2 linked regions of the Methylobacterium mesophilicum SR1.6/6 genome follow. The protein of the gene in region 1 binds, or shares a complex with, the protein of each later gene. Links are inferred from orthologs where the notes say so. Each region holds a gene or a part of one and is shown on either strand. Other genes may lie near its edges. The genes, in order: pnp and MMSR116_RS09800.

What was found.
Region 2: the proteins of pnp (region 1) and MMSR116_RS09800 are in contact, whole or in part, in a cryo-EM structure (PDB 9QH0), measured with the Escherichia coli proteins. The link is inferred for Methylobacterium mesophilicum SR1.6/6 from one-to-one orthologs.

The regions. Positions count from the first base shown.
Region 1 is NZ_CP043538.1:4,266,347-4,280,410, forward strand. What follows is about bases 5,433-8,362. They hold pnp (polyribonucleotide nucleotidyltransferase), read right to left. Parts: upstream 8,044-8,362; coding sequence 5,821-8,043; downstream 5,433-5,820. Other genes in these bases: MMSR116_RS20475 (YgaP-like transmembrane domain), read right to left, coding at 5,433-5,650; rpsO (30S ribosomal protein S15), read right to left, coding at 8,253-8,362. Also shown: MMSR116_RS20440 (DEAD/DEAH box helicase), read left to right, coding at 1-259; MMSR116_RS20445 (hypothetical protein), read left to right, coding at 283-483; MMSR116_RS20450 (double zinc ribbon domain-containing protein), read right to left, coding at 1,494-2,549; MMSR116_RS20455 (DUF3597 domain-containing protein), read left to right, coding at 2,964-3,377; MMSR116_RS20460 (polyamine ABC transporter substrate-binding protein), read right to left, coding at 3,421-4,548; MMSR116_RS20465 (RidA family protein), read right to left, coding at 4,545-4,901; MMSR116_RS20470 (GlsB/YeaQ/YmgE family stress response membrane protein), read left to right, coding at 5,084-5,347; more of MMSR116_RS20475, read right to left, coding at 5,429-5,432; more of rpsO, read right to left, coding at 8,363-8,522; MMSR116_RS20490 (hypothetical protein), read left to right, coding at 8,980-10,980; MMSR116_RS20495 (hypothetical protein), read left to right, coding at 10,973-11,653; MMSR116_RS20500 (amino acid permease), read left to right, coding at 11,727-13,121; MMSR116_RS20505 (flagellar basal body rod protein FlgC), read right to left, coding at 13,114-13,524; MMSR116_RS20510 (formyltransferase family protein), read right to left, coding at 13,587-14,064. UniProt on the Escherichia coli protein: Involved in mRNA degradation. Catalyzes the phosphorolysis of single-stranded polyribonucleotides processively in the 3'- to 5'-direction. Also involved, along with RNase II, in tRNA processing.
Region 2 is NZ_CP043538.1:2,072,457-2,087,208, reverse strand. The notes cover bases 3,927-7,544. They hold MMSR116_RS09800 (Rne/Rng family ribonuclease), read left to right. Parts: upstream 3,927-4,242; coding sequence 4,243-7,344; downstream 7,345-7,544. Other genes in these bases: MMSR116_RS09795 (methyl-accepting chemotaxis protein), read left to right, coding at 7,515-7,544. Outside these bases: MMSR116_RS09815 (GlxA family transcriptional regulator), read left to right, coding at 1-617; MMSR116_RS09810 (FAD-binding protein), read left to right, coding at 708-1,895; glycolate oxidase subunit GlcF, read left to right, coding at 2,025-3,353; more of MMSR116_RS09795, read left to right, coding at 7,545-8,768; MMSR116_RS09790 (DUF2934 domain-containing protein), read right to left, coding at 9,172-9,429; MMSR116_RS09785 (DUF3606 domain-containing protein), read right to left, coding at 9,447-9,617; MMSR116_RS09780 (2-keto-3-deoxygluconate permease), read right to left, coding at 9,738-10,748; MMSR116_RS09775 (four-carbon acid sugar kinase family protein), read left to right, coding at 11,024-12,127; 4-hydroxythreonine-4-phosphate dehydrogenase PdxA, read left to right, coding at 12,124-13,149; membrane protein insertion efficiency factor YidD, read right to left, coding at 13,450-13,782; MMSR116_RS09760 (iron-sulfur cluster assembly scaffold protein), read right to left, coding at 13,787-14,230; GTP cyclohydrolase I FolE, read left to right, coding at 14,491-14,752. UniProt on the Escherichia coli protein: Endoribonuclease that plays a central role in RNA processing and decay. Required for the maturation of 5S and 16S rRNAs and the majority of tRNAs. Also involved in the degradation of most mRNAs.

The sequences.
Region 1 (14,064 bases):
ACAGGCGGTCGAGGACGAAGCCTCCCTGCGCGTGCCGCGCGGCGGCAACCTAGCGCATCGCTACAACGCCGTCCTGAAGCGCGTCCTGGGCAAGGGCCGCGCGACGATGACGCTTCCCGAGCTCGAGGCGGCGCTCGCCTGGCTTGAACGAAACCGCCTGTCGGACCATCTCGACCGCCTCGACGGCGACGCCCGCTACGCCTGGTCGGCCCGCCAGCGCCGCGGCCGCTGGCAACCGGAACGCGCTGCCGGTCGCTGAAGCGAAACCGTGAGGAGCGTCCGATGACCGAGAGCTTGCCGGCGGAATTCGCCGCGACCCTGACGGGCGACGCGCCCCCCGCGGGGTGGCCGGCGCCGCTCGCGGCGCTCTGGTGGCTCGCCCGCGAACCGGGGGAGCCGGGCTCGGAAGGCTGGGAGCGGGCGCACGCCCTCGTCCGCCAGCGCCGCGGCCGCTGGCAACCGGAACGCGCTGCCGGTCGCTGAAGCGAAACCGTGAGGAGCGTCCGATGACCGAGAGCTTGCCGGCGGAATTCGCCGCGACCCTGACGGGCGACGCGCCCCCGCGGGGTGGCCGGCGCCGCTCGCGGCGCTCTGGTGGCTCGCCCGCGAACCGGGGGAGCCGGGCTCGGAAGGCTGGGAGCGGGCGCACGCCCTCGTCCAGGACGCGACCGGTCCCGAAGCCGCCTGGGTCCACGCCCATCTTCACCGGATCGAGGGCGATGCCGGCAACGCGCGCTACTGGTACGGCCGCGCCGGCCGCAGCGAAGCCCTGGGGCCGACGGCGGAGGAACGGACCGCCCTCATCGTCGCCCTCTTGGCCTAAGGTTAGGCCCGCGGGTCGCGAGGCATCGAGTTCGGTTTCTACCTTGGCAAGATCGGCACGCGCACTCGGCGAGGCATATTACTCATGGAATTGGTCTTGTAATCTGTTTTCGATCCCGGACTTCGTACGGATCGTACGATGATCCTGATCTGTATCGCCGAAACCACGTCATCAACTGATATTAACGTTTATCACCTGCGATGATTCTCCGCAGTTTTCGGTCATACGACGCGGCTTTTCCCACAGAAATTGTATTTTACCGCTTCCCTGTTCATTGAAAGCTGATTATGCGTGCGGATCTTGAGTCGACCAACAGGGCAGCCGACTGATCGCCGTGATGAGTGTGGGATGTTTAATCTGCGGCATCGGTTTCGCGGGCCTCTCACTGCGCTTCCCGGCGCGTGCGGCCGAGCTGGAACGCTGGTGCGGGATCTGCATCGTGCTTGGATTGTGCCTGCTCGGCGTGGCGCTTCATGGCGCCCGCGCCTAGCTGTGGCGGCCGGCACGGTCCATGACGGCACGCTGATTGGGTGATCGCAGAGACCTCCCGCCTCCTGAGGGCGCGGCGCAGCGGGCCTCGAAGGATGAGAGGATCAGGCTGGAGGCCCCATATCCGACCGTTCCGGTCTCGTGCCGTGTCCCCTGCGTGGATCAGCGGGGCCGGTGCCTGTCAGGCCCTTGTCGGGGCCGGCCCGAGAGCCCGGCTGCCGCAGGCGGAGCAGAAGCGCTCGAACGTGCTCTTGCGGTGATCGCAGGCGGGGCATCGCTCGAACAGGCCGATCCCGCAATGCGGGCAGAAATTCGCGTCCGGGCTCGCCATGTCGACGGGGCGCTCGCAGCCCGGGCAGACCTTCTTGGCAAGGCGGAGGAGGGCTTGATCCGTCGCGATCTCGGTGCGCCGCTCCTCGTCGGGCCGGGCTTCGGCCAGTCGCTGACGTTCCCGGTACCCGTGGAGGGCGTTGATCGCCGCGCGCCCGGCCACGAGCGTGGCCACCACGCCGACGCCGTAATGGACGTAACCGCCGTAGCTCGGCAGATACGGCACTAGCTCGACGAAGAAGGCGAACGCCGCCGCCAGCGCGAAGCCCCAGACGAACGGCCAGTTGCGCGTGTTCCGCCGCTTCAGCAGCAGCCAGCCGGCCAGGACCAGCAGCGGAAGGGTCAAGGCCAGCCGGTAGCCGAAGACCCGCAGCTCCTGTGTTCCCTCGGCGGCCAGGAGCTTCTGCTGGGCTTCGGCCCGCTGCTCGCTCGCCTCGGTCGTCAGCGCCGCCTCCTTCTGCGCGAAACCGAGATCCGTCTGGGCCAAGCCTTCCAGCTGCTCCTCGACGGTCCGCTCGGCGGCCTTCAGGGCGTCGAGCCGCTGCGTGCGGGCGATGAGATCGGGATCCTGATCGACGCGCTGGGTCGTATCCCGTGTCTTGAGCCAGTTGGCGAAGGTCTCGCGGGCGGCCGCGGAGGCTGAGCGGGCCGCCTCAAGGGCAAGTTGCGCCTGGTCCGACTGCTGCTGGTTGTCGCCGCGCGCGCGGCGGACCTGCTTCAAGGCCGCATCGGTGGCCTGCGCCTTCTCGGGGTCGAGGAACTGCTCGAGGGCGTAGCGGTGCTCGACCTCCGGCAGATCGCCGACGACCAGTGATCCGAGCCCGATCAGGAAGCCCGCGAACGCGAAGGCCACCAGCCACAGGATGAGGGTGAAGGTCCGTTCGGAGAGACTGACACCAGATCTCAAGGCTCGATCCTCGACGGTTCCGTGGGAGCGTGACGGCGCCCGAACTGCCGGTGGCAGGCCCCCGAGTCACCCGTCCAGCCCGACACGACCGTCGCGTCCCGCGCGGCCGCAGGATCGAATCAGGCCCCGGGAGGACGCCTCGAGCCTAGCAGGACGCGCCGAGACGCGCCTGTCTTCGTGAGCGGGAGCGGGGCAAGTCTCGCGAGACTTCCGCATCATCCGCTGGAACCCGGCCCGGCGTGATCAGCAACGCGTTCCCGGCCTCGAATAGACCTGCGCGTCGCGAGAGCAGTCGATGGTCGACGCGCGCGCATTCCGGACATCCCCGCCGCGGGCAAACGGAACGCCAAGCCGCATAACCTGTTGTCAGGCCGCCCAGTACGTAAGCTGGGTCACGAGAATTGGAGCGGAGCCATGAGCCTCCTCGGCAGCATCGTCGGCAAGATCCTCCATCCGTTCGGCGGCGGAACCGCGGACGCCGCACCCGCGCCCACGGCCGGCTCGGGCGGTCCGGCCACGTCGAGCACCCCCTCGACGCCCTCGGCGCCCGGCAGCTCCGGCGGCGGCGAGCCGGTGGATGTCGCGGCGGTTCTCACCAGCCTTGCCGAGAAGAACCCGCAGACGCTCGACTGGCGCCACTCGATCGTGGACCTGATGAAGCTGCTCGGCCTCGATTCCGGCCTCGCCTCGCGCAAGCAGCTCGCCGACGAGCTGCACTACACCGGCGACAAGGACGATTCGGCCAGCATGAACATCTGGCTGCACAAGCAGGTGATGCAGAAGCTCGCCGAGAACGGCGGCAAGGTGCCGGACGACCTGAAGCACTAGTCCTTGCGGCTGCGGGATCCGGCGCGCGGCGCCGGATCCCCGTTCAGCGCCCGGTCCGCACCCGCGTCCAGAGGCGGGTCACGAAGCGCTGGGTGCGGTCGTCCCAGGCCGTGTTGATGGACAGGCGCTGCATCGTCGCCTCGTCCGGGTAGATGCCGGGATTGCTCAGGATCTCGGGCTTCACGAACTTCTTGGCCGCGAGGTTGCCGCTGGCATAGGCCACGAAGTTGGTGTTGGCCGCCGCCACCTCGGGCCGCATCATGTAGTCGATGAAGGCGAGCGCCTCGGCCGGGTGGGCGGCATCCTTCGGGATCGCGAAGGTGTCGAACCACATCAGCGCGCCTTCCTTCGGCACCACGTAGGCGATGTCGATGCCGTTCTTGGCCTCCTCGGCCCGGCGCTTGGCCTGCATCACGTCGCCGGAATAGCCGACCGCCACGCAGATATCGCCGTTGGCCAAAGCCTGGATGTATTCCGACGAGTGGAACTTCCGCACGCTGCCGCGCACCTTGTAGAGGGCGTCGGTCACCAGGGTCAGGTCGTCCCAGCGCTTCGAATCCGCCTTGGCGCCGAAGGCGGGAAGCATGCTGGGGATCAGATCCTCGGGGCTGTCGAGCATCATGATCCCGCACTCCTTCAGCCTGTTCGCCGAGGCGGGATTGAGGACGAGGGTCCAGGAGTTCAGGGCCGCGCCGGCGCCCAGCCGCTCGCGGACGGCGGCGACGTTGTAGCCGATGCCGGTGGTGCCCCACATGTAATCGACCGCGTAGGTGTTCCCCGGATCGTAGGCGGCCAGCCGGCTGGTGACCTCCGACCAGAGGTTTCCGAGGTTCTTCAGCTTGGACTTGTCGAGGGGCAGGAAGGCGCCGGCCCGGATCAGCCGCTGCAGGTAGGGACCCGACGGGACGACGAGATCGTAGCCGGACCGGCCCGCGAGCAGCTTGGTCTCCAGGATCTCGTTGTTGTCGTAGGTGTCGTAGACGACCTTGATCCCGGTCTCGCGGGTGAAGGCTTCGAGCACCTTCGGATCGATGTAGTCCGACCAGTTGTAGATGTTGAGGATCCGCTCCTCGGCGGCCGGGGCCGGCCGCACGAGGGGGAGGGCCGCCAGGCAAGCCCCCGCGAGGGCAATCGCCGCGGCTGTCAGGACGGTGCGGCGCGGGCCGTTCACCGGCTCCTCGCCGCCACGACCACGATCTCGACCAGGTATTCGGGCGCGGCGAGCTTGGCCTCGACGGTGGCGCGCGCCGGCGGGTTCTCCGGCGAGACCCAGGCATCCCAGGCGGCGTTCATCTCCGCGAAGGTCGCGATGTCGGCGAGGTACACGGTGGCCGAGAGGATCCGCTCCTTGTCGCTGCCGGAGGCGGCGAGAAGCCGGTCGATCTCGGAGAGGATCTGCTGGGTCTGGATCGTCACGCCGGTGCCGACCGTGTCGGAGGCGACCTGCCCGGCGAGGTAGACCATGTCGCCGAAGGTGACGGCCTGCGACATCCGCTTGCCCGGCTCGATCCGCTTGATGTCCATACCCGTCTCCACCGTCTCAAGAACCGGCGTATCTGCCGCCGCACCGGCTTGGCGGTAAAGGGGCGCGCGCGCAACCACCCGGGGACCCCGAGGAAAATCGTCGTCGCGTGCCAGGGTGCGGGCAACCGTCGCGGGTCGTAAAGCGTTCTGCCGCCATCGACAGTCACGCCTTGGGGTTTGTCATGGGTATCCTCTGGACCATCATCATCGGGTTCCTCGCCGGCGTCATCGCCAAGTTCATCATGCCGGGCCCGAACGAGCCCGCCGGCTTCATCCTGACCACGATCCTCGGCATCGTCGGCGCCTTCGTGGCGACCTTCCTGGGCCAGGCCATCGGCTGGTACGGGCCGAACCAGGGCGCGGGCTTCATCGGCGCCATCGTGGGCGCGGTGGTCGTGCTGTTCATCTACGGCATGATCGCCGGCCGCCGCACCACCACCTACTGATTTCCTCCGGCAGGTCCGGAAACGACGAGGGGCGCCCCGCGGGGCGCCCCTTTTTTTCTGGGCCACGATCGGCCCTGAGGCTCAGAAATGCTCGGAGGCGGCCTTCACGGCGCAATGGCCGGTGGCGCCGCGCACCGCGAGGCCGACGCCGACCACGAGCGCCAGCAGGCTTAGGAGCTTGTTGGGACGGGGCTGCGCGGCCGCGGCGGCGATGCCGAGGCCCAGCGCCACCGAGAAGGCGCGCTCCGTCGTCGACAGGTTCGGCTGCCCGCTGAAGATATCGTGCATCATGTCGTTGGCCATGAGGGTCTCCGGTTGGGAAGTCGCGGGGGAACGCGGCATCGGGCGCCCCGTTCCCGGTCGGCGGCCAGCGCTGAGCCCATCCAGAGACGAAACAAAAAGGGCGCGGCCCCGGAGGACCGCGCCCGTCTGGAAAGCCGCGCCGGCCCCAGCCGGCGCGGGCGTTTCCCTGCTTACTCGCCCGCCTCGCGGCGGCGCTCGCCGCGGTGGCGGCCGCCCTCGCCGCGGGGCTCACGCGGCTCGTCACCGCGCTCCGCCCGCTCGGCGTCGCGCTGCGCCTTGATCTTGTCGGTGATGTCCTCGCCGGTCTGCTGGTCGACGACCTTCATGGACAGGCGGATCTTGCCGCGGTCGTCCTGGCCGAGGAACTTGACCTTGACCTTGTCGCCTTCCTTGACGACGTCCGTCACCTTGGCGACCCGGTTCGCGGCCAGTTCCGAGATGTGGACGAGGCCGTCCTTGGCGCCGAAGAAGTTCACGAAGGCGCCGAACTCCATGCACTTCACGATCGTGCCGTCGTAGATCACGCCGGGCTCCGGCTCCGCCACGATCGAGCGGATCCAGTTGTAGGCCGCCTTGATGGCCTTCCCGTCCGAGGAGGCGATCTTCACGACGCCCGTATCCTCGATGTTGATCTTGGCGCCGGTCTTCTCGACGATCTCGCGGATCACCTTGCCGCCGGTGCCGATCACGTCGCGGATCTTGTCCGTCGGGATCTGCATCGTCTCGATGCGCGGCGCGTACTCACCGAGTTCGGGGCGGGCGGCCGTCAGGGCCTTCGCCATCTCGGCGAGGATGTGGGCGCGGCCGTCCTTCGCCTGGGCGAGGGCGATCTTCATGATCTCCTCGGTGATGCCGGCGATCTTGATGTCCATCTGGAGCGAGGTCACGCCCTCGTCCGTGCCGGCCACCTTGAAGTCCATGTCGCCGAGGTGATCCTCGTCGCCCAGGATGTCGGACAGAACCGCGAAGCGCTCACCCTCGAGGATGAGGCCCATGGCGATGCCAGCCACCGGACGGCGCAGCGGCACGCCGGCATCCATCAGCGACAGGGAGCCGCCGCAGACCGAGGCCATCGAGGACGAGCCGTTGGACTCCGTGATCTCCGACACGACGCGGATCGTGTAGGGGAACTCGTGGGCCGGCGGCAGGACCGGGCGGATCGCCCGCCACGCGAGCTTGCCGTGGCCGATCTCGCGGCGGCCCGGCGAGCCCATCCGGCCGGTCTCGCCGACGCTATAGGGAGGGAAGTTGTAGTGGAGGAGGAAGCGCTCCTTGTAGGTGCCTTCCAGCGCGTCGATGAACTGCTCGTCCTCGCCGGTGCCGAGCGTCGCCACGACCAGCGCCTGGGTCTCGCCGCGGGTGAACAGGGCCGAGCCGTGGGCGCGGGGCAGCACGCCGACCTCGGAGAGGATCGAGCGGACCGTCTTCACGTCGCGGCCGTCGATGCGGGCGCCGCTGTCGAGGATGTTCCAGCGGACCACCTTCGACTGGGCCTCCTTGAAGGCGGCCTTGACCTTCTCGGCCGGGAATTTTTCCGCGCCCTCGGGGCAGAGGGCGGCCATCACCTTCGCCTTCACGGCGTCGACGGCGGCGTAGCGCTCCTGCTTGACGGTCTTGGTGTAGGCGGCGCGGAGCTCCGCCTCGCAGACCTCCAGGACGGCCTTCTCGACGTCGGCGTTCTCGGGGGCCTTGAAGTCGCGCGGCTCCTTGGCGGCCTTCTCGGCCAGGCGGATGATCGCCTCGATCACCGGCTGGAAGTGCTTGTGGCCGAACATCACGGCGCCGAGCATCACGTCCTCGGAGAGCTCCTTGGCCTCCGACTCGACCATCAGCACCGCGTCCTGCGTGCCGGCGACGACGAGGTCGAGGCTGGACTCTTCCTTGGTCTCGGTGACCAGCGGGTTCAGCCGGTAGCCGCCGTTGATGTAGCCGACGCGGGCACCGCCGATCGGGCCCATGAATGGCACGCCCGACAGGGTCAGCGCCGCGGAGGCCGCGACCATCGCGACGATGTCGGGATCGTTCTCGAGGTCGTGGGTCAGCACGGTGACGACGACCTGGGTGTCGTTGCGCCAGCCCTCGACGAAGAGCGGGCGGATCGGGCGGTCGATGAGGCGGGAGACCAGGGTCTCCTTCTCGGAGGGACGGCCCTCGCGCTTGAAGTAGCCGCCCGGGATGCGGCCGGCCGCGTAGGCGCGCTCCTGGTAGTTCACGGTGAGCGGCATGAAGTCGATGCCGGGCTTCGGCTCCTTCGTGGCGACCACGGTGGCGAGCACCGAGGTCTCACCGTAGGTGGCGACCACGGCGCCGTCGGCCTGACGGGCGACCTTGCCGGTCTCAAGGACGAGCTTGCGGTCGCCCCACATCAGCTCTTCGCGTTGAACGTCGAACATTCTTGATCTCTTCCTTGCCTGCGGCGGGCCCAAGCCCGGCGCCGCCGGGGGCAAGACGGCGAGACACTTCGCTGCGGAAAGTGTCTCGCGATCCTGCCCCGATGCCGACGCCTCGAAGCGGCCCGCTTGTCGGGAGGCCGGACCCATTCCGGCAGCCCGTGATGGTGAAACGCGGCCCCGGGCCGGGCCCGGAACCGCGCGAACCCGCCTTACCGGCGGATGCCGAGACGCTCGATGAGGGCGCGGTAGCGGGCCTCGTCCTTGCGCTTGACGTAGTCGAGCAGCGAGCGGCGCTGCGAGACCAGCTTCAGGAGGCCGCGCCGGGAATGGTTGTCCTTGGCGTGAGTCTTGAAGTGACCGGTCAGGTTGGTGATCCGCTCGGTGAGGATCGCCACTTGGACTTCCGGGGAGCCGGTGTCCTTGGCGTCCTTGCGGTGTTCCTTGATGAGCGCGGTCTTGCGCTCTGCCGTGATCGACATCGCGTGCCTTTCGGGTTGTGCTGGTCGGATGCGGCGCCCCGAAACGGGCGCGCGCGGGCTCGGCGTTCGGCCGGTGCCGGGATGTCGTCCAGCACGGTCACAGCGCCAAGCGGCTCAAGCCCCGCCCGGAAACCCGGGTCGAGGCCGCGCGATCCATACACGAAACCGGGGGATATGCCAGCCCCGGGGTGGGGGCGGTTGAGCGGCTTCGCGGCACGTCCTGTGCGGGGTCCCGGATCAGGTTCCGCTTCCGCTCCACCTGTCCGGGAAGAGGCCGGTGCAGGATGAACCGGCGCCTTTTCCCGGACGCCTGGAACGCGGTGGAAGGCGATCCGGGACCCAGCACAAGAACGAGCCGCATGGCGGCACTGCCCCAACGTCTCGTCCGCGGCGGCCCCGGGAAATCGGTTAACGCCCCCGTGATAGGCCGACACCGCGCGCGAAACCCGGCCCGGCGATGAACGGCACCCTCTCGGATGCGTGCGGTGTCGTCCTCGCGACGCTGCTCGGCGTTCCCCTCGTCCTCCTGCCGGGCTACGCCCTGGGCAACCTGACCGGAATCCTCGGCTTCCGGGCGCTGGAGCCCGGGCCGCGGGCCTTGAGCGCGGCCCTCCTCGGCATCGGCCTGCTGCCGGCCCTCGACAGCCTGATCGTCCAGGCCGGCGGCGTCCCGCTGGCCCTCCTGGCGAATGGCGCGCTCGGGCTCGCGGCCCTGCGCCCGGCACTCGGCGACCTGCGCGGCCCGATCGACCGCCCGGCCGTCGCGCTCGGCGGCCTCTGGCTCGTGATCGTCGCCTACGCGCTGATCGAAATCGACACGGGCTCGGCCCTCTACCAGCCGATCACCGTCATCGACCTCGTCAAGCACGCCGCCCTGACCCGTGCGATCGCCGACGGCGGGCTGCCGCCGGTGGACCCGTTCGTCGCCCGCCCGGAGCGGGCCGGCTATTACTACTTCTTCTACACGCTCACCGCCCTGGTCGACTGGGCCGGCGGGCGGTTCGTCGACGGACGGACCGCCTTCGCGGGGATGACGTTCTGGACGGGCCTCGCCCTTTTCGGCCTGCTGGACCGGCTGCTCGCGGCGACGGGCCTCGTCCGCGACGCGGCGCCCCGGCTCGTGCGCCGGTCCCTCTGGATCGTCCTGCCGGCCGGCGGCCTCGACATCCTGCTGGTCGTCGCCGACAGGGCCCAGTCCGGTTCCTGGCTCCCGATCCCGGAATGGCTGAACGAGCAGGTCGTCAACTGGCCGACCTCCCTGGTCTGGGTCCCGCATCACGTCGCCGCCGCGCTGGCCGGTTGGCTGGGCCTCCTGGTCCTGGCCGAGGTCGCCGACCGGGCGCAGCCCGGACGGCGCGCGGAGGCTGCCGCGGTCGCCGTGGCGGGGACCGCCTTCGCGGCCTGCGCGGGTCTGTCGGTCTGGGTCTGCCTCGGCACCGCGGCTGCGGCCGCGATCTGGCTGGCGCTGCTCGGCTTCGAGCGCCGCTGGCGCGCGGCGGCCCGGCTGTGTGCCGCCGGCCTGCTCAGCGCCGTCCTGGCCACGCCTTACCTGCTCAGCCTCATGGGCAGCCGGGCCGGATCGGCCGCCCCGATCCTGTTCGGTATCAGGCCCTTCGGTCCCATCGAGGGAATCGCCGACGAGCCTGTCCAGAGCATCCTCCGCCTGATCCTCCTGCCGGCCAATTACGCCTTCGCGCTGGGCGCGCTCGCGGCCGGAACGCTCCTGTTCTGGCAGATCACCCCACGCGGCGCGGCGCATGCGCGCGAGGCGGGACGGCTCCTGACCATATGCGCCGCCGCATCCCTGCTGCTCGGCGGGTTTCTGCGCTCGGCCATCCTCTACAACGACCTCGGCTGGCGCGTGGTGCTCCTCGCTCAGGTCTCGGCGGTGGTCTGGACCGCGGCCGCCCTGGCCCGCAGCGCTGCCGGACCGCGGCTGACGATGCCGAGAGCGTTCGCGGCGTTGCTGCTCCTCGGATATGCGACGACGCTCTACGGCTTCGTCGAGATGCGGGCCTATCCCGCCGCCGGACGGGCGGATTTCGCCTTCCTCAACGGCCGCCCCGACATCGACCGGGACCTGCGCGCGGCCTATGCCTGGGCCGGCACGCACCTGCCCGCGGACATGGTGCTGCAGGCCTCGCCGCGCCCGCCGCGGGTCTTCGCGTTCGGCCTCTACGGGCACCAGCCGGTGGCGGTGGCCGACCGGAAGGCGCAGCTGTTCGGCGCGGATCCGGAGCTGGTCGCCGCGCGCGTCGCGGCGCTCGGGCCGATCTTCGGCGCCGGCCTGACCGCCGCCGAGGTGCGCCGCTTGGCTGCCGCCTCCGGTGTCGGCGCGCTCGTCGTGACGGCGCGGGACGAGGTTTGGGCCGACCCGGATTCATGGCTCCGGCGGGCGCGTCCGAGTTATGCGGGTCCGCTCGTCCGGATCCTGCGCGTGGAGGATATCCATGACTGAGCCTGCCCCCTCGCGCGCGGGTTCCGCCCTGCGCTGGCTCGGCGCGCAGACGCTGCTGCACGCGGGGGCGCTCGCCCTCGGTCTCGGCTGCTTCGTGCTGCTGTTCCAGACGGAACTCTGGTCCGGCGTGACGATCCTGTTCTACCGCGGCCTGATCCTCATGGTGGTCGCCTTCCTGATCACCCTCGCGGCGCTCACGGCGCTGGCAGGCCTCGGCCGCGCCTGGGGCCTGCGCCGCCGCGATGCCCTCGGGGCCTGCGTCCTGTCGCTGTCGCTCAACCTGAGCGCGTTCGTGATCCTGCCCGTGACGGTCGATCGCTCCATCAGCACCTTCCTGCTCGGCCAGATGGCGGCGCATCCCGACGACAGCTACAACGCCGCGCGGGCGCGGGCGGTGTTCGAGACCGTCTATCTCGGCACGTTCCGGCAGATCGAGCGGCGGCTCGCCGAGCAGCACGCGTCCGGCAACATCGCGCCCGCGGAGGACGGCTACGTCATCACCCCGCAGGGCCGGGCCTTCATCCGATTCGCCGGCCTCGTCGCCAGGGCCTTCAGGACTGACACGCGGATGATCGATGGCGGCGCCTCCGACGGATCGGCCTCCGCGCGATCGGCGGAGATCGTCCGCGACGCGGGTCCGGGTGGCGGATCCGAGAGCGGGTTGCGGCGATGATCCGTCCGCGCGTCCGGGCATGGAACGTGCCCTGACGCAGTGCTGGGATCCTGAGGCGCGAGGGATGGGAACGATGGCGGAGTCGGCGGTGACCACTGGGACCGGTGAGGCCGCGCGGCCCGGCCGGGACCTCGCCCGCAGCCTCACGGCCCCCGGCCTCGTGGCCATCGGGCTCGGCGCCACGATCGGCGCCGGCATCTTCGTGCTCACCGGGACGGCGGCGGCCCAATATGCCGGCCCCGCCCTCAGCCTCTCCTTCGTGATCGGCGGGATCGCCTGCGGCCTCGTCGGCCTGTGCTACGCCGAGCTGGCGGCGATGATCCCGGAGGCGGGCTCCACCTACACCTACACCCGCGCGAGCCTGGGCCGGTTCCCAGCCTGGATCATCGGCTGGGACCTCGTCCTCGAATTCGCCATGGCGGCCGCGACGGTGGCGGTCGGCTGGTCCGGCTACGCGCAGTCACTGGTTGCGGAGTTCGGCCTGCGGCTGCCGGCGGCGCTGGCCGGCGCGCCTGGCGACGGCGGCCTCGTGAACCTGCCGGCGGTGGGCATCGTCCTGGCCCTGACTCTCCTGCTGACGCGCGCCACCCAGGAAGCCGCGCTCATCAACGGGCTGCTCGTCGCCTGCAAGGTGGCCATCATCGTGGCCTTCCTGGGTGTCGGCGCGGCGCATCTCCGGCCGGAACTCTGGCATCCTTTCGTGCCGGACAATGCCGGATCCTTCGGTGCCTACGGATGGAGCGGCGTGGTCCGCGGGGCCGCGGTGGTGTTCTTCGCCTTCGTAGGCTTCGAGACCGTCGCGACGGCCGCGGGCGAGTGCCGGGCGCCGCAGCGCGACGCGCCGGTGGGGCTCATCGGCTCGCTGCTGATCACCACGGTGCTGTACGTGGCGATGGCGGCGGTGCTCACCGGCCTCATCCCCTACCGCGACCTCGACGTCGCCGATCCTGTCGCCAAGGCGGTCGACGCGATCGGGCTGCCGGGCTTCGCGACGGTGATCAAGGCCGGCGCCCTCATCGGCCTGACGACCTCGGCGCTGACCGCCCTCTACGGCCAGGGGCGCATCTTCTTCGCCATGGCGCGTGACGGGCTCCTTCCGCGCGTCTTCTGCCGGGTCCATCCGGTGACGCGCGCTCCGGTGGCGAGCCAACTGGTGATCGGCGTGTTCACCGCGGTGGTGGCCGGGCTCGTGCCTATCGACATCCTCGGCGAGATCGTCAGCATCGGCACGCTGCTCGCCTTCAGCCTCGTCTGCGCCACGGTGCTGATTCTCCGGCGGACGGATCCGGACCGCACGCGGCCGTTCCGGGTGCCGGCGGCGCCGCTCACGGCCGGTCTCGGGATTTTCTCCTGCGGGATGCTGATGGCCTCGTTGCCGGCCGATACCTGGATCCGCCTGGGCGTCTGGTTGGCGATCGGTCTCGCCATCTACGCCGGCTACGGCCGGCGCCACGCCCGGCTCAGCTGATCAGGTTGATCGTCGCCTGCGTGAGGGTGCTGAGCGCGTTCGAGGCGTTCAGGCTCAGCTCGTAGTTCCGGACCACCCGCTGCAGGTCCGCCGATTCCGTCGTGGCGTTCACGTTCGGCAGCCTGACGTAGCCCCTGAGGTCGGCCGCGACGTTCGCGGGTTCGTAGCGTCTGCGGAAGTCGCTCGTGTCGCGCACGATCCGGCCGACCGGGTCGCGGGGATCGTCGGGCACCACGGGCGCGAACACCGCGATCTTGCGGGCATAGGGTGAACCGCCGGGTGTCGTGGCGACCGACTCGGCGTTGGCGAGGTTCTCGGAGATCGTGCGGATCCGCCCGCTCTGCACCTGCCGGCCGGCGGCCAGCACGTCGGAGGCCGAATGGAGGGCGCTGGTATCCGGCATGGGGATTCGGTCGGCGATCGAGGAGCCTGACCGCAAGCTTACCAAACAGCCTTAACCGCCGGTTAAGCCGCCTTGCCGGAAAGGCTCACCGCCTCTCGGAGATCCCGACCGTCGGTCAGCCGCAGGCCCCTGCGCCGCAGGGCCGCCAGCATGGCCCGGTCGGGGAAGGGGCAGTAGGGCAGCACCGCCTCCGACCGGCCCTCCGGCAGGGCACCGGCCGCCGCGACCGCGTCGAGCAGGTGGTCGAGCATCCCGCGCCCGTGGGCGTGCAGGGCCACGGAGGCCCGGGTCGCGGTGGTGGCGGCCGGCAGCGGCACCGCCTCCTGGGCGAGGATCGCGCCCGTGTCGATGGTGGCAGCCAGCCGGTGCAGGGTCATGCCGAAGCTGCCCGGCCCCTCCGCCAGGGCGTGGATCGTCGGCACCGGGCCGCGGTGGCGCGGCAGCAGGCCGGGATGCCCGTTGATGCCGCCGAGCCGAGCGAGACCGATGGTCTCGGCCTTGAGGATCTGGTCGAAATGGTAGGTCAGGATCAGGTCCGGC
Region 2 (14,752 bases), 2.2 Mb from region 1 along the record:
CCGCCGGTATCGACCTGATGCTGCATCTCGTGGGGGACTGGGCCGGCCCGGGGGCGGCCGTCGCGGTGGCCCGCACCCTGGTCGTGTACATGCGCCGGGGTCCGGACGACCCCCAGCTCTCGCCCTGGCTGGAAGGCCGCAGCCACCTGCACCCGGCGGTGCACCGGGCGCAGGATGCCATCGCGGCCGATCCGGCCCGGGACTGGTCGCCCGCAACGCTCGGCCGGATCGTGGGGGCGAGCCCGCGCAACCTCGCGCGCCTGTTCAGGCTGCACGCGGGCATGACGCTGACCGATGCCGTCAACCGGTCCCGGATCGCGCTGGCCCGGGACCTGATCGCCCAGTCGGACCTCGGCCTGGAGCAGGTCGCCGCGCGTGCCGGCTTCGGTTCGGCCCGGCACATGCGCCGCGTGTGGGGCCGCATCCACGCGGCGGCGCCGTCCAGCCTCAGGGCCAGGGGCGCGGACGGACAGGGCCTGGACAAGGCTGGACAAGGGCTGGACAAGGGCTGGACAAGGGCTGGACAAGGGCTGGACAAGGGCTGGACAAGGGCGGGCTCCGCGTTCCCGCGCCCGGGCGCCGCGCAAGCCGCGCCCCGTAGGAAATCCTGCCGCTGAAACCCCGCGACTCCACCTCCGCTTGAAACCAGCCCCGGATCCGGCGACACCCATCCTGGAAAAGATCCAAGTTAGACCGGGGCGGAAGCGATGGGCGTCTACGAGCCCGGCACCGAGGCGGAAGCCGGAGAGATCGTGCGGGCGGCCGCCGGGCGCGGCGAGGGCCTGCGCCTCGCCGGTGGCGGCACAGCCGCGGGGCTCGGCCGGCCCGCGCAGGACAGCGCGACGCTCTCGGCCAAGGCGCTCACCGGCGTCACGCTCTACGAGCCCGCCGAGATGGTGGTGGCGGCGCGCGCCGGCACGCCGCTCGCGGAGATCGAGGCGCTGCTGGCCTCCCGGGGCCAGATGCTGCCCTTCGAGCCGATGGACCTGCGCGGCCTCTACGGCAGCACCGGCGAACCGACGCTGGGGGCCGTGGCGGCGATCAACAATGCCGGTCCCCGACGGATCAACGCCGGCGCGGCCCGGGACAGCCTGATCGGCGTGCGCTTCGTCAATGGCCGCGGCGAGGCGATCAAGTCGGGCGGACGCGTGATGAAGAACGTCACCGGCCTCGACCTCGTGAAGCTGATGGCCGGCGCCCACGGCACCCTGGGCTTCCTCACGGAGGTCACGTTCAAGGTCCTGCCGGCCAGCGAGCGGGTCGCCACCCTGGTCTTCCCCGGCCTGGATGACTCCCGGGCCGTCACGGCCCTGGCGGAAGCCCTCGGCTCGCCCTTCGAACTCACCGGCGCGGCCCATCTCCCGGACGGGATCGGCGCGGCCGGGGCGCGGACCCTGATGCGCCTCGAGGGGTTCTCGGAGTCCATCGACTACCGCACGGGCGAGTTGCGCCGTCTGCTGAAGCGTTACGGCCAGCCCGAGATTCTCGACGGCGAGGCCGGCGCCGCCCTCTGGCGCGGGGTGCGCGACGCCGCGCCCCTGGCCGAGCCCCGGGACGCCGCGCTCTGGCGGATCTCCACCGCCCCGACCCGCGGGCCGGCCCTGGCGGCGGCGGTCGCGGCGGAGCGCGCCGCGCGCTGGTTCTTCGACTGGGGCGGCGGCCTGATCTGGCTGGCCACCGGCTCGGAGGGCGATGCGGGCGCCGAAACGGTGCGGAAGGCGGTCCGGGCCCAGGGCGGCCACGCCACGCTGGTCCGCGCGCCCGATGCTGTTCGCGCCGCCGTGCCGGTCTTCGAACCGCTGGCCGAGCCGCTGATGCGGCTCACCGCCGGCATCAAGGCGGCGCACGACCCGAAGGGCGTGCTCAACCCGGGCCGGATGTACGCCGGACTGTAGTTTCCCCTCCCCCTGTGGGGAGGGGCCAGGGGCGGGGGTGGTGCAGGAGGCAACGCATCGCTCGATCCTGAGCCACCCCCACCTCCGCCTCCTCCCCGCAAGGGGGAGGAGAGAAGGCAGGAAGAGACCGTGCAGACCAACTTCGCTCCCGCCCAGCTCGCCGACCCCGCGATGGCGGCCTCGGAAAAGATCCTGCGGACCTGCGTGCATTGCGGCTTCTGCACGGCGACCTGCCCGACCTACCTGCTGCTGGGCGACGAGCTCGACTCCCCGCGCGGCCGGATCTACCTGATCAAGGACATGCTGGAGGGCGGCAAGCCGGCCTCGCCGGAGGTGGTCAAGCACGTCGACCGCTGTCTCTCCTGCCTGTCCTGCATGACCACCTGCCCGTCCGGGGTGCACTACATGCACCTCGTCGACCACGCCCGAACCCACATCGAGAAGACCTACGCGCGACCCGCCGGCGACCGGTTCCTGCGCGCGCTGCTCGCCCAGGTCCTGCCCTACCCGAACCGCTTCCGCCTCGCGCTGGGCGCCGCCAAGCTCGGGGCGCCGTTCCGGGGGCTGGTCGCCCGGCTGCCCCGGGTCGGCAACCGCCTCGCCGCCATGCTCGACCTCGCCCCCGCCGGGATGCCGCCCAGCGAGCCGACGAACCGGCCGGGCCGCTTCCCGCCGGGGACCGGACAGGCGACCAAGCGCGTCGCCCTGCTGCGGGGCTGCGCCCAGAGCGTCCTGCGGCCGGACTTCAACGGCGCGGCGATCCGGCTGCTCAACCGGCACGGGGTCGAGGTGGTGCACGCCAACGAGGGCTGCTGCGGGGCGCTGACCCACCACATGGGCAAGGAGCACTCGGCTCACGCCCACGCCAAGCAGGCGATCGACGCCTGGGACGCGGAGATCGCCAAGGGTCTCGACGCGATCCTGGTGACGGCGTCGGGCTGCGGCACGACCATCAAGGATTACGGCTTCATGTTCCGCGACGATCCCGCCTACGCCGAGAAGGCCCGGCGGGTCTCGGGCCTCGCCAAGGACGTCACCGAGTACCTCGCGCTGCTCGATCTGGCGCCGGTGGCGGAGAACGACCTCGTGGTGGCCTACCACTCGGCCTGCTCGATGCAGCACGGCCAGGGGATCCGCACCGAGCCGAAGACGCTGCTTAAGCGGGCCGGCTTCACCGTGAAGGACGTGCCCGAGGGCCATATCTGCTGCGGCTCGGCGGGGACCTACAACATCCTGCAGCCGGAGCTGGCGGCGAAGCTGCGCGCCCGGAAGGTCGCCAACATCGAGCGCGTGCGCCCCGACGTGATCGCCACCGGCAACATCGGCTGCGCCACGCAGATCGGGAAGGGCACCGGCATCCCCATCGTCCACACGGTGGAGCTGCTCGACTGGGCGACCGGCGGCCCGAAGCCGGCGGCGCTGGCCGGCTTGGCGCCGCGCCTCGAAGCGGCGGAGTAGAGGGCGGTTCGGCTCTGGCATCGGGGGATCCGCTGCGGACGCACCTAGGCGCTTGGCACCCTGAACGCGTGATCCCACCCACCTCCTCATCCTGAGGCGCCCGCGCCAGTGGGCCTCGAAGGAGTCCTCCAGAAGCCTCTGCGATCCCTGGAGGCCTCCTTCGAGACCCGCGCTGCGCTCCGGCACCTCAGGACGACGAGGTGGGTTGGACGATCGATCCGGGCCGGTTCAGCACAATCGGCGTGCGCCTCGCCGTCCGCCGCAGGATGGACTCCGGGCCGCCCGGGACACCCGCGCCGGTCATAGACAGATCACCGGGCAAGGCGTCGGGTGACACCTCCGTGACATCTATTCCCACTTGACCCTTGCCAAATCCGCGCAGCGGTCTGTAATGATGACGACCCCTTTCCGGTCCCGTCGGCCGCCGCAACGGCCCGCGGACGCGGCCGAATTCCTCGCGAAAACGGGCGCGGTGTCGCGGCGGGCCCTGTCGGTCCGCCTGGCGGCGACGGGTGTCTTCCCCGATCGGGCAGGTGTCGCACGTCGCGGCGGAGATCCTCCGTCGCACCCCAGGAATTCACGGCCGGTCCCATCCGGCCGAGAGTGTTTCGCGAGGTCGGGACAACGATGGACGGACGCACGGCCCAGCAGAGCGCTGCGCGTGCCCCGGAGGCGCAATCGGTGCGTCGTCCCGGTCCGTCCCTCTACCCGGCCTGTTTCAACCCCAGGCGCCAAAGGCGCCGAACGGCGGTTGACGGCAATTTCCCCTCGAATCCATCCGCCTCGGCGACGAGGCCGGCACCGCGCCCGACAGGTTTGACGTCGGGCGAGGCGCCGCCGGGACCACGGGCACGGAGAACGACGTCGGCCGCCATGCCGAGAGTCCGACATGGCCAACAAAATGCTGATCGACGCGATGCACCCGGAAGAGACCCGGGTCGTCACGGTCCACGGGTCTAGGGTCGAGGAGTTCGACTTCGAAGCCGCCAACCGGCGCCAGCTGCGCGGCAACATCTACCTCGCCAAGGTCACCCGCGTGGAGCCGTCGCTCCAGGCGGCCTTCGTCGAGTACGGCGGCAACCGCCACGGCTTCCTGGCCTTCAACGAGATCCACCCCGACTATTACCAGATCCCGCTCGCCGACCGGCAGGCGCTCCTCGAGGAGGAGGCCCGGGACGCCGAGGAGCACCGCGAGCGCGAGGAGCGCCGCCGCCGCTCGCCCCGCCGCTCCCGCGGCCGCCGCGCCGAAGCCCGCGCCCGCAGCACGGACGAGACGGTGAGCGCCGAGGACACGTTCGAGGATACGACCGACGCGCTGCAGGTCGACGTGCAGGCGGCGGATCAGGCCCCCGAGGAAGCCGCGGTCGCCCCCACCGGCATGCCCGACACCCTCGCCGAGAATCCCGAGGCGGTGCAGGAGGCCCTCGCCTCCGAGACCGCGGCCGCCGACATCGCCGAGCCGCAGGCCGAGTCGGCCCCGGCCGGCGAAGCGGTCCACGAAGCGGCCCCCGAGGCCGGCAACCCCGCGCCGACCGAGGCGCAGCCCGCCCACGCCGCCACCGACCAGGACAGCCCGGCCGAGCCCGAGGCCCGCATCGCCGTGGCGGAGGCCCTGACCGTGGCGGAGGAGCCCGCCGAGGCCGTTGCGGAGGATACCGCGGACGCGTCCGGACTGACCGCGGCGCCCGTGGGCGAGGCCGACGACCTGTCCGACGAGGAGGACGAGGAATCCGACGAGGAGGATGAGGACGAGGACGAGTCTGAGGACGACGAGGACGAATCCGACGAGGACTCGGACGAGGAATCCGACGATCCCGACGCCGAGCCCAAGATCGCCCAGGTCGGCGGCAACGGCGACGCGCTGGCCGAGATCCCCGAGCGCCCCCGCCACTACCGCCGCCAGTACAAGATCCAGGAGGTGATCAAGCGCCGCCAGATCATCCTGGTGCAGGTGGTCAAGGAGGAGCGCGGCACGAAGGGCGCGGCGCTCACCACCTACCTGTCGCTCGCCGGCCGCTACTCGGTGCTGATGCCCAACACCGGCCGGGGCGGCGGCATCTCCCGCAAGATCACCTCGGCGGCCGACCGCAAGCGCCTCAAGGAGGTCGTGCAGGATCTGGAGGTGCCGGAGGGGATGGGCGTCATCCTGCGCACCGCCGGCGCCTCGCGCTCCAAGCCCGAGATCGCCCGGGACTTCGAGTACCTGATGCGCCTGTGGGAGTCGGTCCGCGAGTTGACGCTGACCTCGATGGCCCCAGCGCTGGTCTACGAGGAGGGCTCGCTGATCAAGCGGGCCATCCGAGACCTCTACAACAAGGATCTGGACGAGGTTCTGGTCGCGGGCGAGGACGCCTACCGCGAGGCCAAGGACTTCATGCGGATGCTGATGCCCGGCCAGTCCAAGGTCGTGAAGCCCTACCGCGACCCGACGCCGATCTTCGCCCGCTTCGGCGTCGAGCAGCAGCTCGACGCGATGTTCTCCACGCACGTCTCGCTGAAGTCCGGCGGCTACCTCGTGATCAACCCGACCGAGGCTTTGGTCTCGATCGACGTGAATTCGGGCCGCGCGACCCGCGAGCACGACATCGAGGACACCGCCCTCAAGACGAACCTGGAGGCCGCCGAGGAGGTCTCCCGCCAGCTCAGGCTGCGCGACCTCGCGGGCCTGATCGTCATCGATTTCATCGACATGGAGGAGAAGCGCAACAACCGCGCCGTCGAGAAGAAGCTTAACGAGTGCCTGAAGAACGACCGCGCCCGCATCCAGGTGGGCCGGATCTCGCCCTTCGGCCTCCTGGAGATGAGCCGCCAGCGCATCCGCACGGGCGTCCTTGAGTCCTCCTCGATCCCCTGCGCGCATTGCGGCGGGTCCGGCTTCGTGCGCGCCACCGCGTCGGTGGCGCTCCACATCCTGCGCTCGATCGAGGAGGCGCTGCTCAAGTCGGCCTCCCACAACCTCGTCCTGCGGACCCGCACCGAGGTGGCCCTCTACATCCTCAACCAGAAGCGCGGACACCTGCGCGAGCTGGAGGTGCGCTTCGGCGTGACGATCACGATCGCGGCCGACGAGCGGCTCGCCGCCACCGCCGCCTTCCAGCTCGACCGCGGCGAGCCGGCCCAGCGGGCCGAGGGCCCGGTGACGGGCGTACGCGCCCAGGCGATCTCGCCCACCACCGAGTTCGACGACGAGGACGAGGAGGTCGATGAGGCCGAGGCCGAGGCGGACGTCGAGGGCGAGGCCGAAGAGGGCGGTGCCGAGGCCCGCGAGGACGGATCCCGCGACGAGGGCGACGGCCGTCGTCGGCGCCGTCGCCGCCGCCGCCGCGGCGGCCGGCAAGAGGGCCGTTCCGAGGACGAGCGCCAGGGCGGCGAGCGTCCGGAGGAGGACGACCGCGAGGACGGCCGGGACGAGGATTGGGAGGGCGAGGACGCGGCCGAGGCCGGGGAGCCGTCCGAGCCTGCGCCGGTCGCCGCGGCCGAAGCCCGGGAGCCCGACGCGGCGGTGGCCGGGCCGGACGAGTCCGCCCGCGCCGAGGACGAGGGCGGGCGACGCCGTCGCCGCGGACGCCGGGGCGGACGCGGGCGCGGCGAGGGCCGCACCCGGGATGCGGCCGAGGCGGAGGATGCCCCCGAGGCGACGGGCGATACGGTCGCCCTGTCGGCGGAGGAACCGGTGAGCGCGCAGGCCGTGGCGGAAGCCGTTGAGGCTGTACCGTCGGAAGGCCGGGGCGAGACCGCGGTCGATCGACCCGTCGCTGCCGCGCCGGAGACATCCGCGACCGGGGGTGCCGACGCGGCACCGGACCGCGCGGCCGCTCGCGGGGCTGAGCCCGAGCCTGCCCAGGAAGCGGCCGGTGAGGCGGCCCGTGAACTTGACCTTGAGCCGGCGCCGGAGCCCGTGGCGGTTGTGCTGACGCCGCCCGCCGATCCGGACCGGCCGAAGCGCGCCGGATGGTGGTCCCGGACGAAGGCCGCGCTCACGGGCGAGTGAATACGGGCGTCCGGAAAAATTCGCTCCGGGAGCACCATCAAACCTCGGTCCGTTCGGCGATAAGCTGCAGCACAGCCGCTTATCGCCGGCGATGTCGCGGGATCATCTTTCACCATTGATTGAAGATTCCGTGCGACTTTCGCTCTGATTGAAAGGGCGGAGGTTACAGCATGTTCAGCTTGCGCCGGCGGCGTCAGAACCAGGGCGCGGCCGATCCCATCGGGCTGGCGCGCGTCCCGGCCGAGGCGATTGTCGCGCCGGCCGTCACGGCGCCGGTCTCGGCGGCCCCGAAGCCCCCGGCCGCCCCGGCGGCGAGCCGCGCTTGGCTGCCGCTTCTGGCGCGGCTCTCCGCGTCGGCCTCGGATGCCGGCGTCTCGATCGGCTGGATGACCCACGACGCCTCCGGCACCGCCGAGCAGGCCCGCCTGATCGCCGCCGCCAGCGAGGAGCTCGCCGCCACCACCGGTGAGATCGCCGCGCGCTCCTCCTCGGCGGCGGAGACCGCCGAGACGGCGCGCGCCGGCATCGCCACCTGCGTCGGCGATCTCCAGCGCGCCTCGGACGGCATGCGCGGGATCGAGGAGGGCACCGAGGAGATCGGCAGCCGCCTCGACAGCTTCTCGGCCGCGGCCCTGCGCATCGAGGAGATGGCCGGGACCATCGCGGCGATCTCGGCGCAGACCAACCTGCTGGCGCTCAACGCCACCATCGAGGCGGCGCGGGCCGGCGAGGCGGGTCGCGGCTTCGCCGTGGTGGCCGCCGAGGTGAAGACCCTGTCGGCCCAGACCGCCAAGGCGACCGACGAGATCCGCGCCCGGGTGAACGGCCTGCGCGAGGAGATGGCCGCGATGCAGGCGGCCGTGACGCGCAGCCGCAGCGCCGTCGAGACCGGCGCCGCCGCCATGGTGCGGGCCAATGCCCGGGTCGAGGCCGAGAGCGGCGCCGTGGCGACGGTCGCGGCGCAGATGCGCGATGCCTCCGAGATCATGACCCAGCAGATCCAGGCGACGGGCGACATCGCGCGCAACGTCGGCCAGATCGCGCAGGGCACCGACAAGGCCCGCCGGGAGATCGGCGATGCCCTCGCACAGCTCGAGCAGATCGAGGATCTGAGCCGGACCCTGCTCGACCAGCAGGAGCGCGAGGGCGCGGACCTGCTGGTCGCCCGCATCCCGGCCGATTGCGCGGCCTGGCGCCGGGCAATGGCGGCAACCCTGGTCGGGATGCGCTCGGCGGATGCGCCGCCGCCCGGAATCCCCGCCGATCCGGCGCGGCCAGCGGCCGTGGAGGCGCCCCTGGCACAGGCGCGCGAGCAGGCGGCGGCGCTTGCCCGTCACGTCCGCAGCCAGGCCTGGGACGACGCCACCAAGGCGTTCATGGCCTTCGAGGCCGCGGTGGCTGAGGCCCGGGCGGCGGCCGGCTGACTGGCCGGCCCGGCGATCGCGGGCCAGCACGACCGTCTGCCGCCTCATACGATGTCGGGTTGAACGCTCCGGTTGACGCCGCCCTCACCGTCATCACGAGCGAAGCGACGTGACCCAGGGGAGCGCGACCTGCAGGTGGCGCCGACTGGGTCGCTGCGTTCCGCTCGCGTGGACGGCGACGCGGACGGCATCGACCGGACACGCATCCCGGGCGTCGCAGGAAGCCCGGATCCGCGAGAGCATGCTGAACGCGGGCGGTCCGGAACGGCGCCCCGCCCTGCCCGCAGAGCCGCTCCGGAGTTCAGGCCCCATTGTGCCGGCTCGGGACGGCGGGTTCACCCTCCCGATGCGCGGGCCGATCCCGGTACCCCGCCCGGGATGATCCGGCCAGCCTGATCGGCCGCTAGCGCGGCGGCTTGGACCCGGAAGGCGCCGGCTCGTCGTCCGTCCGGCGCTCCCGCTCCTTGCGCAGTTCCCGCTCGGCGAGGAGCCAGAACTCGATCTCGAACCCCTCCGGGCGGTGATTGCGCTCCCACAACTCGTAGGCGCGTTCACGGATCTGCTCGAAGGTGATGCCGCCCGGAGCCGGCACCGGAGCGTGTGTGTCGTCGGGCACGGGCGGATAGCCCGGCTCAGGAGGCAGGCGTGGATCGGACTTCACGGGGGCTACCCGCCGGATCAGGAGGCCGGCTTGTCGAGATAGGCGGCCACACTGGTGATCCGGCTGCCCACCATCGTCACGGCCTTGCGCAGGCGTTCCTCGCTCACGCCGAAGCGCTGCGCCCACGCCTCGCGCGTGGTGCGGTCATAGATATCGATGTGCGTCTTGCCTCGGGATTCGGTGGACATGCTGTGCCCGCTCTGATGATCGATGAGCCGCGGCCGCGCCGGGCTGTCTGTCGAGACAACAGGACGTCCTCGATTTCGGTTGCCGCGCCCGATGCGCGGCCGGCAACGCGGGTGGACGGGTCAGTGCGGCCGTGTCGCGGGCCGTGGGGCCGGATCCAGAAGCGGCTCCGGCTGGGCGGTCTCCTGCCGGACCCGCGCGGCCACGAAGGCCGTCAGCAGCGGCACGAGCAGCGCCGTGACCACTACGCTCGCCGCCACCAGCACGGTCGCGGGGCCGGCGGCCTCCGCGTAGGCCGGGTTCGCGGCCGCGATGATCGCCGGCACGGCGGCGGCGTTGCCGGCCGTTGACGCGGCGGCCACGCCGGCGACGCCGTTGCCGCCCGTGAGCCGGTCGGCCACGAACAGGGCCGCTCCGGTCACCGCCACCACCGCCACGCCGAGCCCGATGCCCAGGAGGCCCGCCTGCCAGATCTTAGCGAGGTCGAGCCCGAAGCCGAGCGCGAAGGCGAAGAACGGGATCATCACCGGCGCCGCCCCCGACAGGAAGGCGCGCATGTCGCGGTCGAGGTTGCCCAGCACCATCCCGATGAGCAGCGGCAGGATGCTGCCCACGAGGGTCGGCCACGGGAAGGCGGAGAGGCCGGCGAGGCCCAGGGTCACCATGGTCAGGAACGGGCCGGATTCCAGGCTCATGATGGCGTAGGCGCCCGCATCCTTCGGACGGCCGAACTGACCCATGAGGGCGAGGTAGAGCCCGCCGTTGGTGTCGTTCATGGCGGCGACGATCGCGAGCGTCGAGATCCCCGCGAAGGCGCCGCCGACCACCGGTGCCTCGCCGAGGACGTGCCCGAACACCACGCCCATGATCGCCGCCATGCCGACCTTGGCGGCCAGCAGGACGCCGCCCTTGCGGGCGATCGCCGGAGTGGCACGGAAGTCGATGCCCGCCCCCATGCAGACGAAGAAGACCGCCAGGATCGGGAGGGCGCCGTTGAACAGGGCGCCGGTGAAGGACCCGAAGAACGTCGCGGTGTTCGGGAACAGCGTGTGGAGGATCGCGCCCAGGAACAGCGGGACCACCATCAGGCCGCCGGGGATACGCTCCAGGGAGCGCTTGATCGGAATCTGCATGGGCCGTCCTCCGGTGTCGCCCGCATCCCAGGTCTGACACCCGCCGTCCCCCCCGGCGCGCCTGCTACAACCTTTCGCCGAGCACGCGCAACACGCACACAACACTTGGCAGGTGCCGGGATTTCATTGACAAGCCGGCGGGTTCATCGCTTGTAAGCGCGATAACAAGCTGACAATACGCGCCGCTGTGCAAGCCGTCCGGCAGGGCCGGCCCGAACGCGCGGATCGGAGATCGGGGATCCGCCTCCCGATGATCGTCCTGCCTTAGCCCCGTCATGACCCGCCTGCGCCTCATCGCCGACGATCTCACCGGTACCCTGGACACCGCGGCCGGGTTCACCGGCCTGTGCGGGCCGATCCCGGTGGCGTGGCCGGAACTCCTGTCGGCGGAGGCTCCCGGATGCCTGGCGATCGATTCCGGCACCCGAGAGCTGTCGGCGGACGTCGCCGCCCGGGTCGTCGGTGATCTGGCCCCTCGGCTCCACGGCGCCGACGTCGCATTCAAGAAGGTCGACAGCCTGCTGCGCGGCCCCTGGGCGGCGGAACTCGCCGCGGTGATGCGCCTGGGTCCCTGGAGCCGCTGCGTCGTGGCGCCCGCCTTCCCCTATCAGGGCCGCCGCACGGTGGACGGCCGACAGCTAGCCCGGCGCGACGGCGTTTGGGACGCGGTCTCCGGCGACATCGCCGAGGCCCTGCGCGCAGCGGGTCTGCCGGCGCGCAGCGCCGCCGCGGCCGACGGCCCCGTGGCCGGCGTGGCCATCTACGATGCGGCGAGCGACGACGATCTCGCCCGGATCGCGGAACTCGGCGACGACGGTCCGGTCCTGTGGTGCGGGAGCGGCGGCCTCGCGGCGGCCCTGGCGCGGGGCGCGGCGCCGCCGAGCGACCACCGCCTCGCCGGTCCCGTGCTCGGCCTCTTCGGCTCCGACCGGCCCGAGACCGCGGCGCAGCTCGCGGCCTGCGGCCCGCACCACCGGATCCTCGCGCCCGACGATCCCGACCATGCCGGATCGCTCGCGGCGTCCCTCGACCGGAACGGGGTCGTGCTGGCGAGTCTCGCGCTGCCCCGGGGCACGGCCCGCGAGGCCGCGGCGGCGCGGATCGCCGAGACCTACGCGGGCGCGGTCGGCCGGATCGCGAGGCCGGGCACGCTGCTGGTGGCCGGCGGGGAGACGCTGAAGGCCCTCTGCCTCGCCCTCGGGGTCGAGCGCCTCGACGTCACCGGCCAGATCATCCCGGGCCTGCCGCGCTCGACCCTGCGGGGCGGCCGCTGGGACGGGCTCGCGGTGGTGTCGAAATCCGGCGCCTTCGGAACGGAGGGCGTCTGGCGCGATCTACTTCACAGCAACGGATTCCCGCCCGACAGGAGCGACGCGTGACCTCACATCTGGCCATCACCATGGGCGATCCGGCCGGCATCGGCCCGGAGATCATCGTCAAGGCCGCCGCCCGGCTCAAGGATCGGATCGATGCGGGCGACCTGAAGCTCATGGTCATCGGCAGCGCCCCGGCCCTGCGCCGGGCGGAGGAGGCTCTGGGGCTCCTCCCCGGGCGCATCCCCGAGGTGTCGGAGGATGGCGACTGGCCGTCTCTGTGTTGCCTCCAAGCCGACGCGGAGGGCGCGCCGATCGAGCCGGGCCGGCTCTCGGCCGATGGCGGGCGCTTCGCCTACAAGGCGATCGAGGCCGGGGTCCGCCTCGCCATGGCTGGCCGGATCGGCGGCATCGTCACGGCGCCGCTCAACAAGGAGGCGCTCAACCAGGCCGGCTACCACTACGCCGGCCACACCGAGATGCTGGCGGAGCTGACCGGCGTGCGCGGCTCGGTGATGATGCTGGCTCACGGCAACATGCGGGTCTCCCACGTCACCACCCACGTCGCCCTGGAGGACGTGCCCAAGCGCCTGACGCCGGAGCGCCTGCGCCTCGTGATCGACCTCACCGACAAGGCGCTGAAGGGCCTGGGCCTCGCCCGGCCCAAGATCGCCGTGGCGGCGCTCAACCCGCATGCCGGCGAGGGCGGCCTGTTCGGGCGCCAGGACATCGACGTGAGTACCCCAGTGATCGCGCAGGCCAATGCCGACGGTCTCGACATCCACGGGCCGGTGCCGGGCGACACGGTGTTCGTGAAGCTGCGCGCCGGCCAGTACGACGCGGTAGTGGCCATGTACCACGACCAGGGGCATATCCCGGTCAAGCTCCTGGGCTTCGAGATCGACCCGGCCACGGGGAAATGGATGGACCTGTCGGGGGTGAACATCACCCTGGGCCTGCCGATCATCCGGACCTCGGTCGATCACGGCACCGCCTTCGACATCGCCGGCAAGGGGCTCGCCAACGAGCGCAGCCTGATCGAGGCGATCGAGTTCGCGGAGCGGCTGGCGGCCAACCGCGCGGCGTGAGGATCTGGGGATACGGGGGCGGGCCGTCGGATAGGAACGACCGCGCGTCTCCGAGCCGCGCCCTCATCCTGAGGTGCCGGAGCGCAGCGAAGACCTCGAAGGAGCCCTCCAGCCGGCTGCCCAATCCCTGGAGCCCTCCTTCGAGGCCTGCTGATGCGGGCACCTCAGAATGAGGGCGCGGATGCGAACGGCGGTCTGCTGGGAGTCTGCACGCGATTGGGACTCTTCCGGCACGTCCATGCAGCGCGATGCTCGCTCGGCGAGACGTGTTTCACGTGAAACAAAACCGGAACACAAGCGTCAACGCGCGTCGGCCTCCTCCCCGACCCCCTCACAGACGAAGGGCGAGGGCGGCGCCTCGACGCCGCGCCAGCGCGCGTAGGCCCAGGGCCGGTACCAGGCCGCGTCGTCGGGCAGGCGCTCCGGCACGAGGTCGATGCCGTGGGTGCCGAACGGCCCGCACCGGCAGATTCGCGCGAAGCCCATCCAGCCGCCGGGCCACAGCCCGTGCCGGGCGATGGCCATGTCGGTGTATTCGGAGCAGCTCGGCCAGTGGCGGCAGTGGCGGCCGATCAGGCCCGACAGGGTGAGCTGATAGGCCCGGATCGCCCAATGCGCCGCGCGCCGGACCATGCCCTCACGCGGCCTGCCGCTTGGCGGCGATCTGGTCGAGGGCGTCCACCACCGCGTCGAAGGTCAGGAGCGTCGAGGCGTGGCGCGCCTTGAACTCCCGCACCGGCTCCAGCACTGCAAGGTCTGCCCAGGCGCCCTCGGGCGCCGGGCCGTTCTCCTTGAGCATCGCCCGCATGGTCTCGCGGACGCCGCGGAGCTCCTCTGCACTGGCGCCGACCACGTGCCGGCCCATCAGCGACGAGGAGGCCTGACCCAGGGCGCAGGCCCGGACCTCGTGGGCGAAGTCGGCGACCCGGCCGTCCGCGCCGAGCACGAGGTCGACCGTCACGGTCGAGCCGCACAGGCGGGAATGCGCGGTCGCGCTCGCGTCCGGGTTCTCCAGGCGGCCGAGCCGCGGGATGTCGGCGGCGAGTTCGAGGATGCGGCGGTTGTAGATGTCGTCGAGCATCGGATCCTCGGCCGGGGGGCGCAGAGCCCTCAAGTTCTTCGGGACTCTGCCACGCCGGACGCGCATCGTGTGCGCATTGCGCGTTGCCCCGCGAACGATGATATAGGCCCCCTGCGGCCACTTCGCGAGGAGGCGGGCCGTTGACCAGGGTCGCGCCCACGGCCACGGTGGATTCTACGGCTTTTCGTCCATCCCGGGGCGCCGGCTTGAAACCTTTTCGAGCCCGGGACCTTCCCTCGAACGCCCGACGCGATCCGACGATGTACGCCAAGCCCGACAGCACCCCGATGAAGTCCCGCATCGCGCGGGCCGGAGATGCCATGGATGCCGCGCTCAAATCCCTGTCGTATCAGGGCGACGGCCAGGGTTTCGACCGGAACGGGATCGACGGGCAAGGTCTGAACGGCATGCGCAATGACAATCGGCCGGCGGATGACGGCCGCGCCGTCGATATCGCCCCGGAGCCGGCCTCCGCCACCCGGGTCCCGGACGGGATCGAGACCGGCCGCCCGAGCCGCGCCG